2 regions of the Streptomyces sp. NPDC055239 genome follow, and region 1 is predicted to be linked to the other one. Evidence: riboswitches for the same ligand, from Rfam matches in the RefSeq annotation. Region 1 holds a riboswitch; the other holds the start of a gene.
The links. A riboswitch is a leader RNA that binds a small molecule or an ion and turns the genes downstream of it on or off. The one in region 1 is predicted to bind cobalamin.
Positions count from the first base shown of each region.

Region 1 (6,992 bases):
GGCAGGGCCCAGGGCGTTGGGCAGCACGTGGCGCAACACCACCGTGCGTTCCCGCATGCCGAGCAGCCGTAGATGCTCGGCGACAGGACCGTGCCGCTCGGCCGCCACCCCGACGCGGATCTGGCGTGCCAGATCACACAGGTGCCGGGCCGTCAGTACGGTGACGGGGAGCACCAGGACGGTCGGCTCCGCCAGCAGCGCGGCCGTGTCCATGCCGACGGCGGTGGCGGGGAGGAGTCCGGCCGCCAGGGACACCGATGCGACGAGCAGCAGCCCGAGCACGAACTCCGGGACGGCGTGCAGCAGCACGGCGGCGGCGTTCAGCGTGCGGTCGGTGCGGCTGCCCTCACGCAGCCCGGACAGGGTGCCGAGCAGCGGCGCCACCAGGGTGACGAGGAGCAGCGCCGGTACACCCAGGAGCAGCGTCACCCCGGTGCGGCGAGCGATGTCGTCGCCCACCGGAAGGCCGGTGGTCAGGGAGTTTCCCAGGTCGCCGGTGAGCAGCCGCCCGAGCCAGTGCAAGAAGCGGGCCCAGGCAGGCTCATCGAGACCCAACTTCCCTCTCAGCGCCGCCACTTGTTCCGGCGTGCCGAGTTCGCCGCGGAGCACGTCGGCGGTGTCGCCGGGAAGGAGCGATCCGACGGCGAACACAGCCACCAGTACGCACAGGCACTGGACCAGTGCCAGGAGCGAACGCCGCAGAATGTAGGCGCGCACCTCAGCCGACGCGGACCCGGTCGAAGCGGGCCCAGTCGTGTGAGTTCGGCGGTGCCGCACGCAGGCCGCGGACGGACCGGTCGATGGCGTCGGTGGCATCCGAGAAGGCCCATACAAGGAGTCCGGACTCGTCGCGGGCGATCTTCTGGGCGCGGGCCAGCAGGCTCAGCCGGTCCTGCTCGTCACGGGTGGTCCTGGCTCGCTCGAGGAGCGCGTCGAACTTCTTCGAGGCGTACTGCGTCTGGTTGCGGGCCGCTCCGCCGCGCACCCGCTGCTGCAGGAAGTCGGAGACGGGCAGGGTGGAGGTGGTGTTGAAGGCGGCGACGCCCTTCGTCCTGATCTCGGAGAAGTAGGCACTGGAAGCACGGGTGTTGGCCGTCAGCTTCAGTCCGACCTCGCGCAGCTGCCGCGCCATCAGATCCGCGGCGGGCTCCCACGCGGCGTCGACGGAACTCGTCTCCACGGTGATGTGCAGACCTTCGGCCCCGGCCTCCTTCACCAGTCCGCGTGCCTCGTCGACATCCCGTGCACGCTGCTTGATGTCGTCCGGGTAGCCGCGCAGGCCCATGCCGAACAGGTCGTCGCCGGTCTCACCGTGGCCGGCGAGCGCGATACGCACCAGCGCCGCCCGGTCGATGCCGAGCTGTACGGCCCGCACGAGGCGTGGATCGTTGAACGGCTCGCGGCCGGTGCGCAGGAGGAGTTGCTGCGCGGTCGCACGCTCGGCCGTCAGCAACCGGGTCGAGCCCTCCTTCTTGAGCCGTTCCACGGAGGATCCGGCCATGTCGGCGGCGTAGTGCACCTGTCCGGACAGCAGTGCGTTGAGCCGCGCCGACTCGTCGTTCGCCGGGACGATCTCGAGCTCGGCGATGTGCGGAGCGCCGTCCCAGTGGTCGGCCCAGCGCCGGTAGCGGGCGGTGCCTCCGGGTGTGAACGACACGTAGGTGAAGGGTCCTGAGCCGACGGGCTTGCGGAAGTCCTTCGTGCCGTCGGGGATGATCTCGGTGCCGGGCCCGGCGAGAACGGTGGGGAACTCGAAGTTCGGCGCCTTCAGTTTGAAGACCACGGACCGTTCGCCGTCGGCCTTGCTCGCGGCGAAGTCGATCGAGGAGAGCAGCACTTGCGAAGGCGAGCCGGTGTCGGGGTCGGCGGCGCGGCGGTAGCTGTAGAGGACGTCTTTCGCGATGACGGGCTTCCCGTCGTGGAATTCCGCCGCGCGCAGGCGTATGCGCCATCGCGTGCCGGAGGCGTCGCTCTCCCATGACTCCGCGAGCCGTGGCCGGACGGACATGTCGTCCGCGTACGTACCGAGCGTGTCGTAGAGGGCCTTGGCGCGGGCCTGGTCGACGAAGTTGGGGGCTACGTGGGGGTCGAGGGTCTCCTGGGAGCCGCCCGACGTGAACGCGGCACGGAACCGGTCGCTTGCTCCCCCGTCCTTCCCGTCCCCGCCACAGCCGGTGAGCAGGCCGGACGCGGTAAGGGCCAGGGCCCCTCCGGCGGCAAGCACCCCTCTCCTGCCGGGTTCAGGGCGCTGCTTCGGCTCCGTCCGGGCATACGTGATCACAGTCGATCCTCTCCGGGGTGTCCTCGCCCCTGCTGTCAGATCGGCGACGGATCAGTCTCCTGACTTCCGGATCGTCGCTCGCCTCCGCCTTCCCGTCCGCGTGCGCGAACAGTGGCGTGCGGGAGGATCGCTCCCCGGTCACAGTGGCGGGACCGCGCCGGATTCACACCGGCTTCCTGGTTCCCGTCGCCTCGTGTGCTCATTGTGGCCTACGAGTTGTCGCGTACGAGGCGGCGGCGTGAGGGAGGCGTACTCCAGCGGTGCGGACGGGTCGATCGACACATCGAGGGGAGCGGGTTCGGCACCGGAGCGGACCAGCAGGTCACCGACGGCGGCGATCATGGCGCCGTTGTCGGTGCAGAGCGTCATCGGCGGCACCCGCAGCTCGATGCCCGCGGCCCGGCAGCGCTGTTCGGCCAGGGCCCGCACACGGGAGTTCGCGGCCACTCCGCCGACCACGATCAGCGTCTTCACGTCGTGGTCGCGGCACGCCCGCACGGCCTTGCGGGTGAGGACGTCGGCGACGGCTTCCTGCAGCGCGGCTGCCCCGTCGGCGACCGACGGCTCCGCGCCGCGCCGCCGGTGCTGCTCCACCCAGCGTGCGGCGGCCGTCTTCAGCCCGGAGAACGAGAACGCGTACGGGTCGTCCCCGGCCCGGGTCAGCGGGCGCGGGAAGGTGACCGCGCCGGGGTCGCCGTCACGCGCGGCGCGGTCGATGGCGGGTCCGCCCGGATACGGCAGACCCAGGATGCGGGCGACTTTGTCGAAGCACTCACCGGCCGCGTCGTCGAGCGTGTCGCCCAGGTGCTGGATCGGCTCACGCACCAGGTCCGGGACCAGGAGCAGGGACGTGTGGCCGCCGGAGACGATCAGGACCACACACGGCTCGGGCAGCGGGCCGTGCTCGAGGGTGTCGGCGGCGACGTGTCCGGCCAGGTGGTGCACTCCGTACAGCGGTACGTCCGCCGCATAGGCCAGGGACTTCGCACCGGCGAGGCCGACCTGGAGGGCGCCGGAGAGGCCGGGTCCCGTGGTGACGGCGACGGCGTCGATCTGCCCAAGGCGCAGACCGGCGTCCGCCAGGGCCTGTCGTACGACCGGAGTGAAGGCGTGCAGATGGGCGCGGGCGGCGATCTCGGGCACCACGCCTCCGAAGCGGGCGTGTTCGTCCATGCTCGACGCCACCACGTGGGCAAGGAGTCTTCCGCCCCGCACGATGCCCGCGCCGGTCTCGTCGCACGACGACTCGATCCCCAACACCACCGGTTCGCTCACTGCGACCCTCCTTCTGCACATATTCTCTAGTTGCAATATATGTGCAATAAGGGGGTGGTCATTCCCCCACGGACTCCGTCACCGGCTCCAAGGGGAAGTGGCACAGGGCGGTGTGGGAGTCGGACGCGCCCGCAGTCTCCCGGACGACGAGCGGCGGAGCCTCGTTGGCGCACAGGTCCTCGGCGCGCCAGCACCGGGTACGGAAGCGGCAGCCGGAGGGGATGTCGAAGGGCGAGGGGATCTCCCCCTGGAGCTGGATCTCCCGGTCGCCGGTGGCGCGGGAGGCGTCCAGGACCGGTGCGGCCGACATCAGCGCCGAGGTGTAGGGGTGCTGGGGCCGGTCGAAGACCTCCTCGGTGTTCCCGTGCTCGATGACCTTGCCCAGGTACATCACCGTCACCCGGTCGGCGATGTAGCGCACCACGGACAGGTCGTGGGAGATGAACACGTACGCGACACCGAGGCGTGAGCGGAGTTCCGACAGGACGTTCAGGACCTGCGCCTGTACGGACAGGTCGAGCGCGGAGACGGGCTCGTCACAGACGATGAGGTCGGGGTCCAGGGCCAGTGCGCGGGCGATGCCTATGCGCTGGCGCTGCCCTCCGGAGAACTCGTTCGGGTAGCGATGGGCGTCGCTCTCGCGCAGGCCGACCAGGGCGAGGAGTTCGCGGACGCGCTTCTCCCGGGCCTTCGGGCCCGGCACGACGTCCCGGTGGGTGCGCCAGGGTTCGCCGATCAGGTCGGCCGCCGACATGCGCGCGTTGAGGGAGGCGAAGGGGTCCTGGAAGACCATCTGGACGCGGCGGCGCCAGGCGAGGAGTTCCTTGCCGCGCAGGGCGAACGGGTCGGTGCCGTCGAACCGCACCGTGCCCGCGTCGGGCCGTTCGAGCCCGAGCAGGACCCGGGCCAGGGTGGACTTGCCGCAGCCCGACTCGCCGACGAGCCCGAGGGTCTCTCCCCTGCCGAGCTGTACGTCGACGCCGTCGAGCGCCGTCAGTCGGCGACGGCCGCTGCCGAAACTCTTGGTGACGCCGCTGACCTCGAGCAGCGGCCGGGCTTGGGCTGCCTCCGATGCGGCGGCGGTAGCTGCGGGAACTGCGGCGGTGGCTCGGGGCTCAGACATCGGCCAGCTCCTCTGAGAAGTGGCAGGCGGTCGCACGGCCCTCGCCCGACGGACGCAGCACCGGCCGTTCCCGGACACAGCGTTCGCGTACCAGCGGGCAGCGGTCCTGGAAGACGCACCCGGGCGGCACCGCGCTCAGCTCGGGCGGGCTGCCGGGCACGGCGGGCAACGGGCGCCCCCGTACGGCGTGTTCGGGGACCGAGTCGAGCAGTCCACGGGTGTAAGGGTGGCGGGGAGCGGAGAAGACGTCCCGCACAGGGCCGTTCTCCACGACCGTGCCCGCGTACATCACGACCACGTCGTCCGCGCGCTGGGCGACCACGGCCAGGTCGTGGGTGATCAGGACGAGAGCCATGTCGCGTTCGTTCTGGATGTCCCGCAGCAGCCGCATGATCTGCGCCTGCACGGTCACGTCGAGCGCGGTGGTGGGTTCGTCGGCGATGAGCACGTCGGGCTCCAGGGCGACGGCCATCGCGATGAGCAGCCGCTGCCGCATGCCGCCGGAGAACTGGTGCGGGTAGGAGCGGGCCCGTTGCCTCGGCTCTGGGATGCCCACGCGCGTCATCAGCTCGATCGCCTTCTCCTTGGCCTGGCGCCGGGAGAGCCCGCGGTGGATGCGGAACGGCTCACCGATCTGCCGGCCCACCGGCTGCACCGGGTTGAGGGCGGTCAGTGCGTCCTGGAAGACGATCGACAGGACGGGCCCGGCAAGTTTGCGGCGCTCCGCCGGGCTCAGCCGCAGCGTGTCGCTGCCCCTGACCCGGACCGCGCCACCGGTGACATCGGCCGCGGGGTCAAGCAGCCCCACGACCGACAGGGCGGTCATGGACTTGCCGCAGCCCGACTCGCCCAGGAGAGCAAGGGTGCGACCGCGGCGGACGCTGAAGCTGACGCCGTCCACGGCACGCACGGTGCCGGTGGGCGTACTCAGGTCGACGCAGAGCCCTTCGACGTCGAGGGCGAGGGCGTGGGCATCGGTGCCGGGCGGTGCGGGGACGGCTGTCGTCGTCACGGGATCAACTCCGGAGGAACGGCGGCGGAGGCGCCACGGCGCTTCGTGGGCAGCGTCAGGCGCCAGCGCTGTGCGGGGTCGGTGGCGATGCGGGCCCAGGCGGCGAGAACCGTGGCGGACACCGTGGTGAGCACGATGGCGAGCCCCGGAAGGACGGTGATCCACCAGGCGGTCTGGAGGTACTGCCGCCCCTGAGCGACCATCAGGCCCCAGCTGACGTCCGGCGGTTGGATGCCGATGCCGAGGAAGCTCAGCGAGGACTCGGTGAGCATGACGAAACAGAAGTCGAGGGTGGCGACCGTCAGGAGCGTCGGCAGGGCGATCGGCAGGATGTGCCAGTAGATGATCTTCCTGCTCGGCGTGCCGAAGGTGCGGGCCGCGTCCACGAACAGACGGCTGCGCAGTTCGGCGGCCTCCGCCCGCGCGGTGCGCAGATATACGGGGATGCGGGTGACGGCGAGGATCAGCACGATGTTCAGCGCGCTGGGCGAGAAGACGTAGAGGACGACCACCGCGATAAGCAGCGAGGGGAAGCTGAGGATCACGTCGGCGACGCGCATGGCGAGACTCTCGCGGCGGCCCCCGTGGTAACCAGCCCAAAGACCGATGGCCGAGCCGACGGCCAGCGAACACAGCACGGCGGGAACCGCCACGGACAGGGTCGTCGCGGCGGCCTCGACGAGCCGGGCAAGGACGCTGCGGCCCAGGACGTCTGTACCGAGTAGTCCGTACACCCCGTCGCTCAGGGACGGTGGCCGCAGGGAGGCGTCCAGGTCCTGGCGCTGTGCGCGGTCTCCGATGACCAGCGGGCCGAAGAGCGCCACGAGGGCGACCAGGGTGAGGATGACGGCCCCGACGGCCGCGGCACGGTCCCGGCCCAGCATCAGCCACCAGCGCGACGCGCGGGCGCGGACGGGGCCGGGGACGGGGCCGGGGGCGCGGACGGGGGCGGCCTCGGAGACAGAGGTTACGGAGGGCTCTTCTCTCGGCATGGTGCTTCCTTCGCTCACGCGGGCACCGCCTGACGCACGCGGGGGTCGGTCAGCGCGTGACAGACGTCGACGAGGATGTTGAGCGCGAAGATCGTCACCGCGGTCAGAAGCACCGCCGCCTGCAGTACCGCGAAGTCGCGCTGGAGGATGGAGTCGATCATGAGTTTGCCGATGCCGGGCCAGCCGAAGATCGTCTCGACGATCACCGCGCCGTTGACGAGGCCCACCGTCAGGTCGCCCGCCACGGTGAGGACGGGTGTCACCGCGTTGCGCAGGGCGTGGCCGAAGACCACCCGGCGGGGCGCGGCG
Region 1 is NZ_JBSGRD010000011.1:2,933-9,924, forward strand. It holds gene ACWFRJ_RS30040 (ABC transporter permease) at 1-717, opposite strand, end outside; gene ACWFRJ_RS30045 (ABC transporter substrate-binding protein) at 719-2,224, opposite strand; cobalamin riboswitch at 2,316-2,500, opposite strand; partial or broken gene tsaD (tRNA (adenosine(37)-N6)-threonylcarbamoyltransferase complex transferase subunit TsaD) at 2,516-3,544, opposite strand; gene ACWFRJ_RS30055 (ABC transporter ATP-binding protein) at 3,615-4,679, opposite strand; gene ACWFRJ_RS30060 (ABC transporter ATP-binding protein) at 4,672-5,691, opposite strand; gene ACWFRJ_RS30065 (ABC transporter permease) at 5,688-6,683, opposite strand; gene ACWFRJ_RS30070 (ABC transporter permease) at 6,698-6,992, opposite strand, start outside.

Region 2 (6,992 bases), on a different contig from region 1:
GCGAGGCGGGGCACGACCTCGCTCGCGGCGAAGTCGAGGATGTCGGCGACGGACTGCGGGTGGCCCCCAGCCACTCCCGCCACGGCCTCCGGGGCCCAGTCCGCGTCCTCCATCGCCTGGACAAGCGCGCGTGCCTGCTCCTCGACCTCGTCGGCGCTTGTGCGGGTGGCCGCCGACTCGTCGAGGCCAAGCGCCTCGCGCAGGCCGGGCAAGGACGCCGTGCCGCCCCAGATCTGGCGGGCGCGCAGGATCGCCAGGACCAGGTTGACGCGGTCGGCACCGGCCGGGGCGCCGCCAAGGACATGGAGGCCGTCGCGGATCTGGGCGTCCTTGATCTCACAGAGCCAGCCGTCGAGATGCATGATGAACTCGTCGAAGCCCTCGTCCTCGGGGCGGTCCTTGAGCCCCAGGTCGTGGTCGAGCTTCGCCGCCTGGATCAGGGTCCAGATCTGGGCGCGGATCGCGGGCAGCTTCGCCGGGTCCATCGCGGCGATCTGGGCGTGCTCGTCGAGGAGTTGTTCCAGGCGGGCGATGTCGCCGTAGCTGTCGGCGCGGGCCATCGGCGGTACGAGGTGGTCCACGAGGGTGGCGTGGACGCGCCGCTTGGCCTGCGTGCCCTCCCCCGGGTCGTTGACCAGGAACGGGTAGATCAGGGGCAGATCGCCGAGCGCCGCGTCGGGGCCGCAGGCGGCGGACAGGCCCGCGTTCTTGCCGGGCAGCCATTCGAGGTTGCCGTGCTTGCCGAGGTGGATCATCGCGTCGGCGCCGAAGCCGTTGTCGTCGGCGGAGGCGGCGATCCAGCGGTAGGCGGCCAAGTAGTGGTGCGAGGGCGGCAGATCGGGGTCGTGGTAGATCGCGATCGGGTTCTCGCCGAAGCCGCGCGGCGGCTGGATGAGGATGAGCAGGTTGCCGCGGCGCAGGGCGGCCAGGACGATGTCGCCCTCGGGATTGCTCGACCGGTCCACGAACATCTCGCCGGGGGCGGGGCCCCAGTGCTGCTCCACGGACTCGCGGAGCTCGGCGGGGAGAGTGGCGTACCAGCGGCGGTAGTCGGCCGCCGGGATGCGGACGGGGTTGCGGGCCAACTGCTCGTCGGTGAGCCACTCCTGGTCGTGGCCGCCTGCCTCGATCAGGGCGTAGATCAGCTCGTCGCCGTCGCCGGAGACAAGGCCCGGCACCTCGTCCGTACCGAAGTCGTATCCCTCGGCCTGGAGTCGGCGCAGCAGGGAGACGGCGCTCGCGGGGGTGTCGAGGCCGACGGCGTTGCCGATCCGGGAGTGCTTGGTCGGGTACGCGGACAGAACGAGCGCGATGCGCTTGTCGGCGGCCGGGATGTGGCGCAGCCGTGCGTGCCTGACGGCGATACCGGCCACGCGGGTCGCGCGCTCGGCGTCGGCGACGTACGCGGGAAGTCCGTCCTCGTCGATCTCCTTGAAGGAGAACGGCACCGTGATCAGCCGGCCGTCGAACTCGGGGACCGCGATCTGGCTCGCCGCGTCCAGCGGCGATACGCCCTCGTCGTTGTCCTCCCAGTCGCTGCGCGAGCTGGTGAGGCAGAGCGCCTGGAGGATGGGTACGTCGAGGCCGCTGAGGGCTCCGGCGTCCCAGGACTCGTCGTCGCCGCCCGCAGAGGCTTCGGCGGGGCGTGTGCCGCCTGCCGCGAGGACCGTGGTCACGATCGCGTCGGCGGCGCCCAGTTCCGCGATGAGTTCGGGTTCGGGGGTGCGCAGCGAGGCGACGTACAGCGGCAGCGGGCGGGCTCCTGCGTCCTCGACGGCGCGGCACAGGGCCTCGATGAAGGCGGTGTTGCCGCTCATGTGGTGGGCGCGGTAGTAGAGCACCGCGACGGTCGGTCCCTCGACCTGACGGGCGGTGCGCTCCAGCGGGCCCCACGAGGGTGCGGGGGCGGGCGGTTCGAAGCCGTGCCCGGTCAGCAGGACGGTGTCGGAGAGGAACCGGGCCAGCTGCTCCAGGTTGTCGGGGCCGCCGTGCGCCAGGTAGGCGTGGGCCTCGGCTGCGAGGCCGATGGGGACCGTCGATGCGGCCATCAGCTGGGCGTCGGGGGCCTGTTCGCCGGTGAGGACGACCACGGGACGTCCGGTGGCGAGGACTTGGTCGAGGCCGTCCTGCCAGGCGCGCACACCGCCGAGCAGACGTACGACGACCAGGTCGGCGCCGTCCAGGAGCTGCGGAAGGTCCTCGAGCGGGAGCCGGGAGGGGTTCGCGTAGCGGTAGGCGATCGGTCCGCCTGCGGCGCGGGCGCTGAGCAGGTCGGTGTCGGACGTCGACAGGAGCAGGATCATGCGGCGTCGGGCCTTCCTCGGGGTGTCCACGCCCCGGGTGGTGTCGATGGCGTCTCCCCTGCTCGAGCGGACGAGAGCTCGGGGAAGGGAGTTCCTGACTCACCCGGCACCAGGACCGGGCTCACAGTGGCGGGACCGCGCCGGATTCACACCGGGCTTCCTCCCCTTGTCGCCGTCTGTGGCGACGACGGGCCGGTTGGCCCGTCGCTAGGAATACTAAGGGCCGGGCAACTACCGGGGGGCAGGCGGACCTGCTGCGATAGGTCGGTATGCTCGCCGCCATGCCCCCATCGGTCCCCCCGCCAGCACTCCCGGGAGACGAGTCTGCCCGCGACCGCGGTGACTCCTGCCCCGGGACGCTTCGGCTGCACCGGGCGGACGACGGGGCGCTGGCCCGCGTCCGCGTTCCGGGCGGCCTCCTGAGCGTGGGGCAGGCAGACGTGCTGCGGGATCTGGCCGAGCGCCTTGGAGATGGCGAGTTGCATCTCACATCGCGCGGCAATGTGCAGCTGCGCGGTCTTCGCGCGGACCGCGGGAGCGAACTGGCTTGTCTGCTTGGCGAATCGGGGCTTTTGCCCTCCGAACGCCACGAGCGGGTGCGCAATGTGGTGGCCTCCCCGCTCTCGGGGCTCGACGGTCTGGGTGAGCGGGACATCCGTCCGTGGCTGTCTGCCCTGGACGAGCTGCTGTGCGCCAGCGACCGGGCCACCGCCCTGTCCGGCCGGTTCTTGTTCGCCCTCGACGACGGTCGCGGCGACGTGGCCGCCCTCGGCGGTGATGTGACCCTGACGGCGCGGGGCGAGGACGAGGCTCTGCTGCGGATCGGACCGGCGCGCGACGCCGTCCTGATCGCGGCCGCGCAGGCACCGCGGGCCGCCCTCGTCGCGGCCGAGACCTTCCTGGAGCAGGCGCCCGACGCGGGTGCCTGGCGGGTGACGGATCTGCCCGGCGGCGTCGGTCCTCTCCTCGACGCGGTCCTGCACCGCCTGCGGGAGGCCGGTTTCCGCGTCACTCCCACCACAGGGCCGCTCCCCCAGGACGCGGTCGGGCCCGCCATCGGCGTCGTACCCGGCCCCCCCGACAAGGCCGCGCTGTCCATCGGCCTGCCGCTGGGAAGCGTCAGCGCGCCCTCATGGCAGACGCTGACGGACACCGCCCGCGAGCACGGCAGCGGCGAACTGCGGCTGACCCCCTGGCGCGGAGTCGTCGTGCCGGGAGTCGAACGGTCAGAGGCCGCACGACTTCTGGCGGATCTGGGGGCCGCCGGCCTCATCACCGCGCCCGACTCCCCCTGGACGGGAGTGGGTGCCTGTATCGGCCGGCCCGGCTGCGCCAAGGCTCTGGACGACGTACGCGCCACGGCGCAAGCCTCGTTGGGACCTGTCGGGGCCCTGCCCGTGTACTGGTCCGGGTGCGAGCGCCGGTGCGGACATCCCCACGGGGAGTGGGTCGACGTCGTCGCCACCCCCGACGGACATCAGATCTCCCGCGTACACGGCGAGAAACGGGACGCTCCTGCGAGCATTCCGGGCAACACGGGCAGCCCGGGTGCAGCACTCGCCGCCGCCGTGGCCGCTACCCGCGGCTGACAACACATGAACACATGAACAACTCTGCAACACTTGACTGCCCCATGCCCTATCAAGAGAGCGAACGCACTGTGCATCAGTACGAGAAGGACGGACCGGCGATCTACCGCCAGTCCTTCGCCACGATCCGCGCGGAGGCGGATCTGTCGGGCCTGCCCGCCGACGTGAGCCAGGTCGCGGTCCGCATGATCCACGCCTGCGGCATGGTCGACCTCGTACGCGACCTCGCTTTCACCCCGGACGTGGTGGCCCGGGCCCGCGAGGCCCTGCGCGCGGGCGCCCCCATCCTGTGCGACGTGGCCATGGTCGCGAGCGGCGTCACCCGCAAGCGGCTGCCCGCGGACAACGACGTGGTGTGCACCCTGTCCGACCCGTCGGTGCCCGCTCTGGCCGCCGAGCTCGGCACCACCCGCAGCGCCGCCGCCCTCGAACTGTGGCGCGACCGGATGGAAGGCGCGGTCATAGCCGTCGGCAACGCGCCCACCGCGCTGTTCCGGCTGCTCGAAATGATCGAGGAGGGCGCACCGCGCCCCGCCGCCGTCATCGGTGTGCCCGTCGGTTTCGTCGGCGCCATGGAGTCCAAGGACGCCCTGGCCGCGCACCCGTCAGGCCTTGAACACATGATCGTGCGGGGCCGCCGGGGCGGCAGCGCCATCGCGGCCGCCGCACTCAACGCGATCGCCAGCGAGGAAGAATGAGCGTGAGCGAGCACAAGACAGGCCGCCTGTACGGCGTCGGGGTCGGCCCCGGCGATCCGGCCCTCATGACCCTGCGCGCGGTGGAGGTCATCGCCGAAGCCGATGTCGTCGCCTATCACAGCGCCCGGCACGGACGGTCGATCGCGCGGTCCATCGCGGCCGAGCACCTGCGCGCCGACCACATCGAGGAAGCGCTGGTCTACCCCGTCACGACGGAGACCACCGACCACCCCGGCGGCTACCGGGGTGCGATGGAGGACTTCTACACCGAGGCGGCGGCCCGCCTCGCGGTGCACCTCGACGCGGGACGCACGGTCGCCGTCCTCGCGGAGGGCGACCCGCTCTTCTACGGCTCGTACATGCACATGCACAAGCGGCTCGCCGACCGCTACCCCACCGAGGTGATCCCCGGAGTCACCTCCGTCAGCGCCGCCGCCGCCCGGCTCGGCACTCCGCTCGCCGAGGGCGAGGAGGTCCTCACCATCCTGCCCGGCACCCTGCCGGAGGAGGAGCTGACCGCCCGTCTCGCCGCCACCGACGCGGCTGTGGTGATGAAGCTGGGCCGTACGTTCCCCGCGGTGCGCCGCGCCTTCGAGAACTCCGGGCGGCTGCCCGAGGCCCACTACGTCGAGCGCGCCACGATGACCGGCGAGCGCACCGATGAGCTGGCCGCGGTCGACGCCGACACGGTGCCGTACTTCGCGGTCGCCGTCCTGCCCAGCAGGATCGACGCGCCCCGGCCCGAGCGCACCCCGGACTCCGGCGAGGTGGCGGTGGTCGGTACCGGTCCCGCCGGGCCGCTGTGGCTCACGCCCGAGACCCGTGGCGTGCTTGCCGCCGCCGACGACCTGGTCGGCTACACCACCTACCTGGACCGGGTGCCGGTCCGCCCGGGGCAGGTGCGGCACGGTTCGGACAACAAGGTCGAGTCGGAGCGCGCCGAGTTCGCCCTGGATCTCGCCCGGCGCGGGCGGCGCGTGGCCGTGGTCTCCGGCGGCGACCCGGGCATCTTCGCCATGGCGACGGCTGTCCTTGAGGTGGCCTCGCAGAAGCAGTACGCGGATCTGCCGGTACGGGTGCTTCCGGGGGTGACTGCGGCCAACGCCGCTGCCGCCCGCGCGGGCGCTCCGCTGGGCCACGACTACGCCACGATCTCGCTCTCCGACCGGCTCAAGCCGTGGGAGGTGATCGCCGAGAGGCTGCGGGCAGCGGCATCGGCCGATCTGGTGCTCGCGCTGTACAACCCGGGCTCCCGCAGCCGGACCTGGCAGGTCGGCAAGGCCCGCGACCTGCTCCTCGAACACCGCTCGCCGGACACGCCCGTGGTCCTTGGCCGCGATGTCGGAGGACCGGCCGAGAGCGTACGCACCGTGCGGCTCGCCGATCTCGATCCGGCCGATGTCGACATGCGCACGATCCTGCTCGTCGGGTCGTCGCAGACCCGCTGGGAGCAGCGGGGCGACGGACAGCAGATCGTCTGGACGCCGCGCCGCTATCCGGAGGACTGAGCGTCCGGTGCCGCTAGGTCTGGCTGCCGACGATTGCTCGCAGCCAGGCCAAGGCCTGCTCCGGGGTGTCGGCCACCGTCACGCCCTCCGGCACCGGCGGTCGGCGCACCACGACGACGGGGATCCGCGCCTCGCGGGCCGCGGCCAGCTTGGGGGCGGTGGCGGCGCCACCGCTGTCCTTCGTGACGACCACGTCGATGCGATGGCGGCGGATCAGCTCGCGCTCCCCCTCCAAGGTGAACGGGCCGCGGTCGAGCAGGACCTCCATCCGCGCGGGGTGCGGTGCGTCCGGGGCGTCCACCGAACGCATCAGGAACCACAGCTGGTCCAGAGCGGCGAAGGCGGCGAGACCCATGCGCCCCGTGGTGAGGAAGACCCGCGTGCCCAGCGCGGGCAGCGCGTCGGCCGCATCCGCCAGGGAGTCGGCTGGGTGCCAGGCGTCGCCCTCGCCCGGCACCCAGCCGGGCCGACGCAGCGCGAGCAGGGGAACATGGGCGGCAGCGGCGGCAGCGGCCGCGTTGAAACTGATCGTCTCGGCGAAAGGATGGGTGGCGTCGATGAGCGCGCTCACCTGGTGCGTACGCAGCCATGCGGCCAGGCCTTCGGCTCCGCCGAAGCCGCCCACGCGCACCTCGCCCGGCGGCAGCTTCGGGCTCGCCACGCGTCCGGCCAGTGAGCTGGTCACCCTCGCTGTGGCGGGAAGCGTCTCCACCAGTTTCTCGGCGAGGCGGCGGGCCTCCGTCGTTCCGCCGAGTACCAGTACGTGCATCGGATCCATCCATGGGTGAGGCGAAGGGCGGGCGCAGCGCCCAACTCAAGCACACCGGTCTGCGGCCCGGCTGGACGACCGGTGCCTGCGCCACCGCAGCGGCCACCGCCGCCTACACGGCCCTG
Region 2 is NZ_JBSGRD010000020.1:87,715-94,706, reverse strand. It holds gene cobN (cobaltochelatase subunit CobN) at 1-2,303, opposite strand, end outside; cobalamin riboswitch at 2,373-2,504, opposite strand; gene cobG (precorrin-3B synthase) at 2,573-3,892, shown strand; gene ACWFRJ_RS41280 (precorrin-8X methylmutase) at 3,964-4,590, shown strand; gene ACWFRJ_RS41275 (precorrin-2 C(20)-methyltransferase) at 4,587-6,098, shown strand; gene ACWFRJ_RS41270 (cobalt-precorrin-6A reductase) at 6,112-6,867, opposite strand; gene ACWFRJ_RS41265 (cobalt-precorrin-5B (C(1))-methyltransferase) at 6,879-6,992, shown strand, end outside.
Region 2: linked by a shared signal. The riboswitch ahead of cobN (cobaltochelatase subunit CobN) and the one ahead of ACWFRJ_RS30045 (ABC transporter substrate-binding protein) in region 1 are both predicted to bind cobalamin.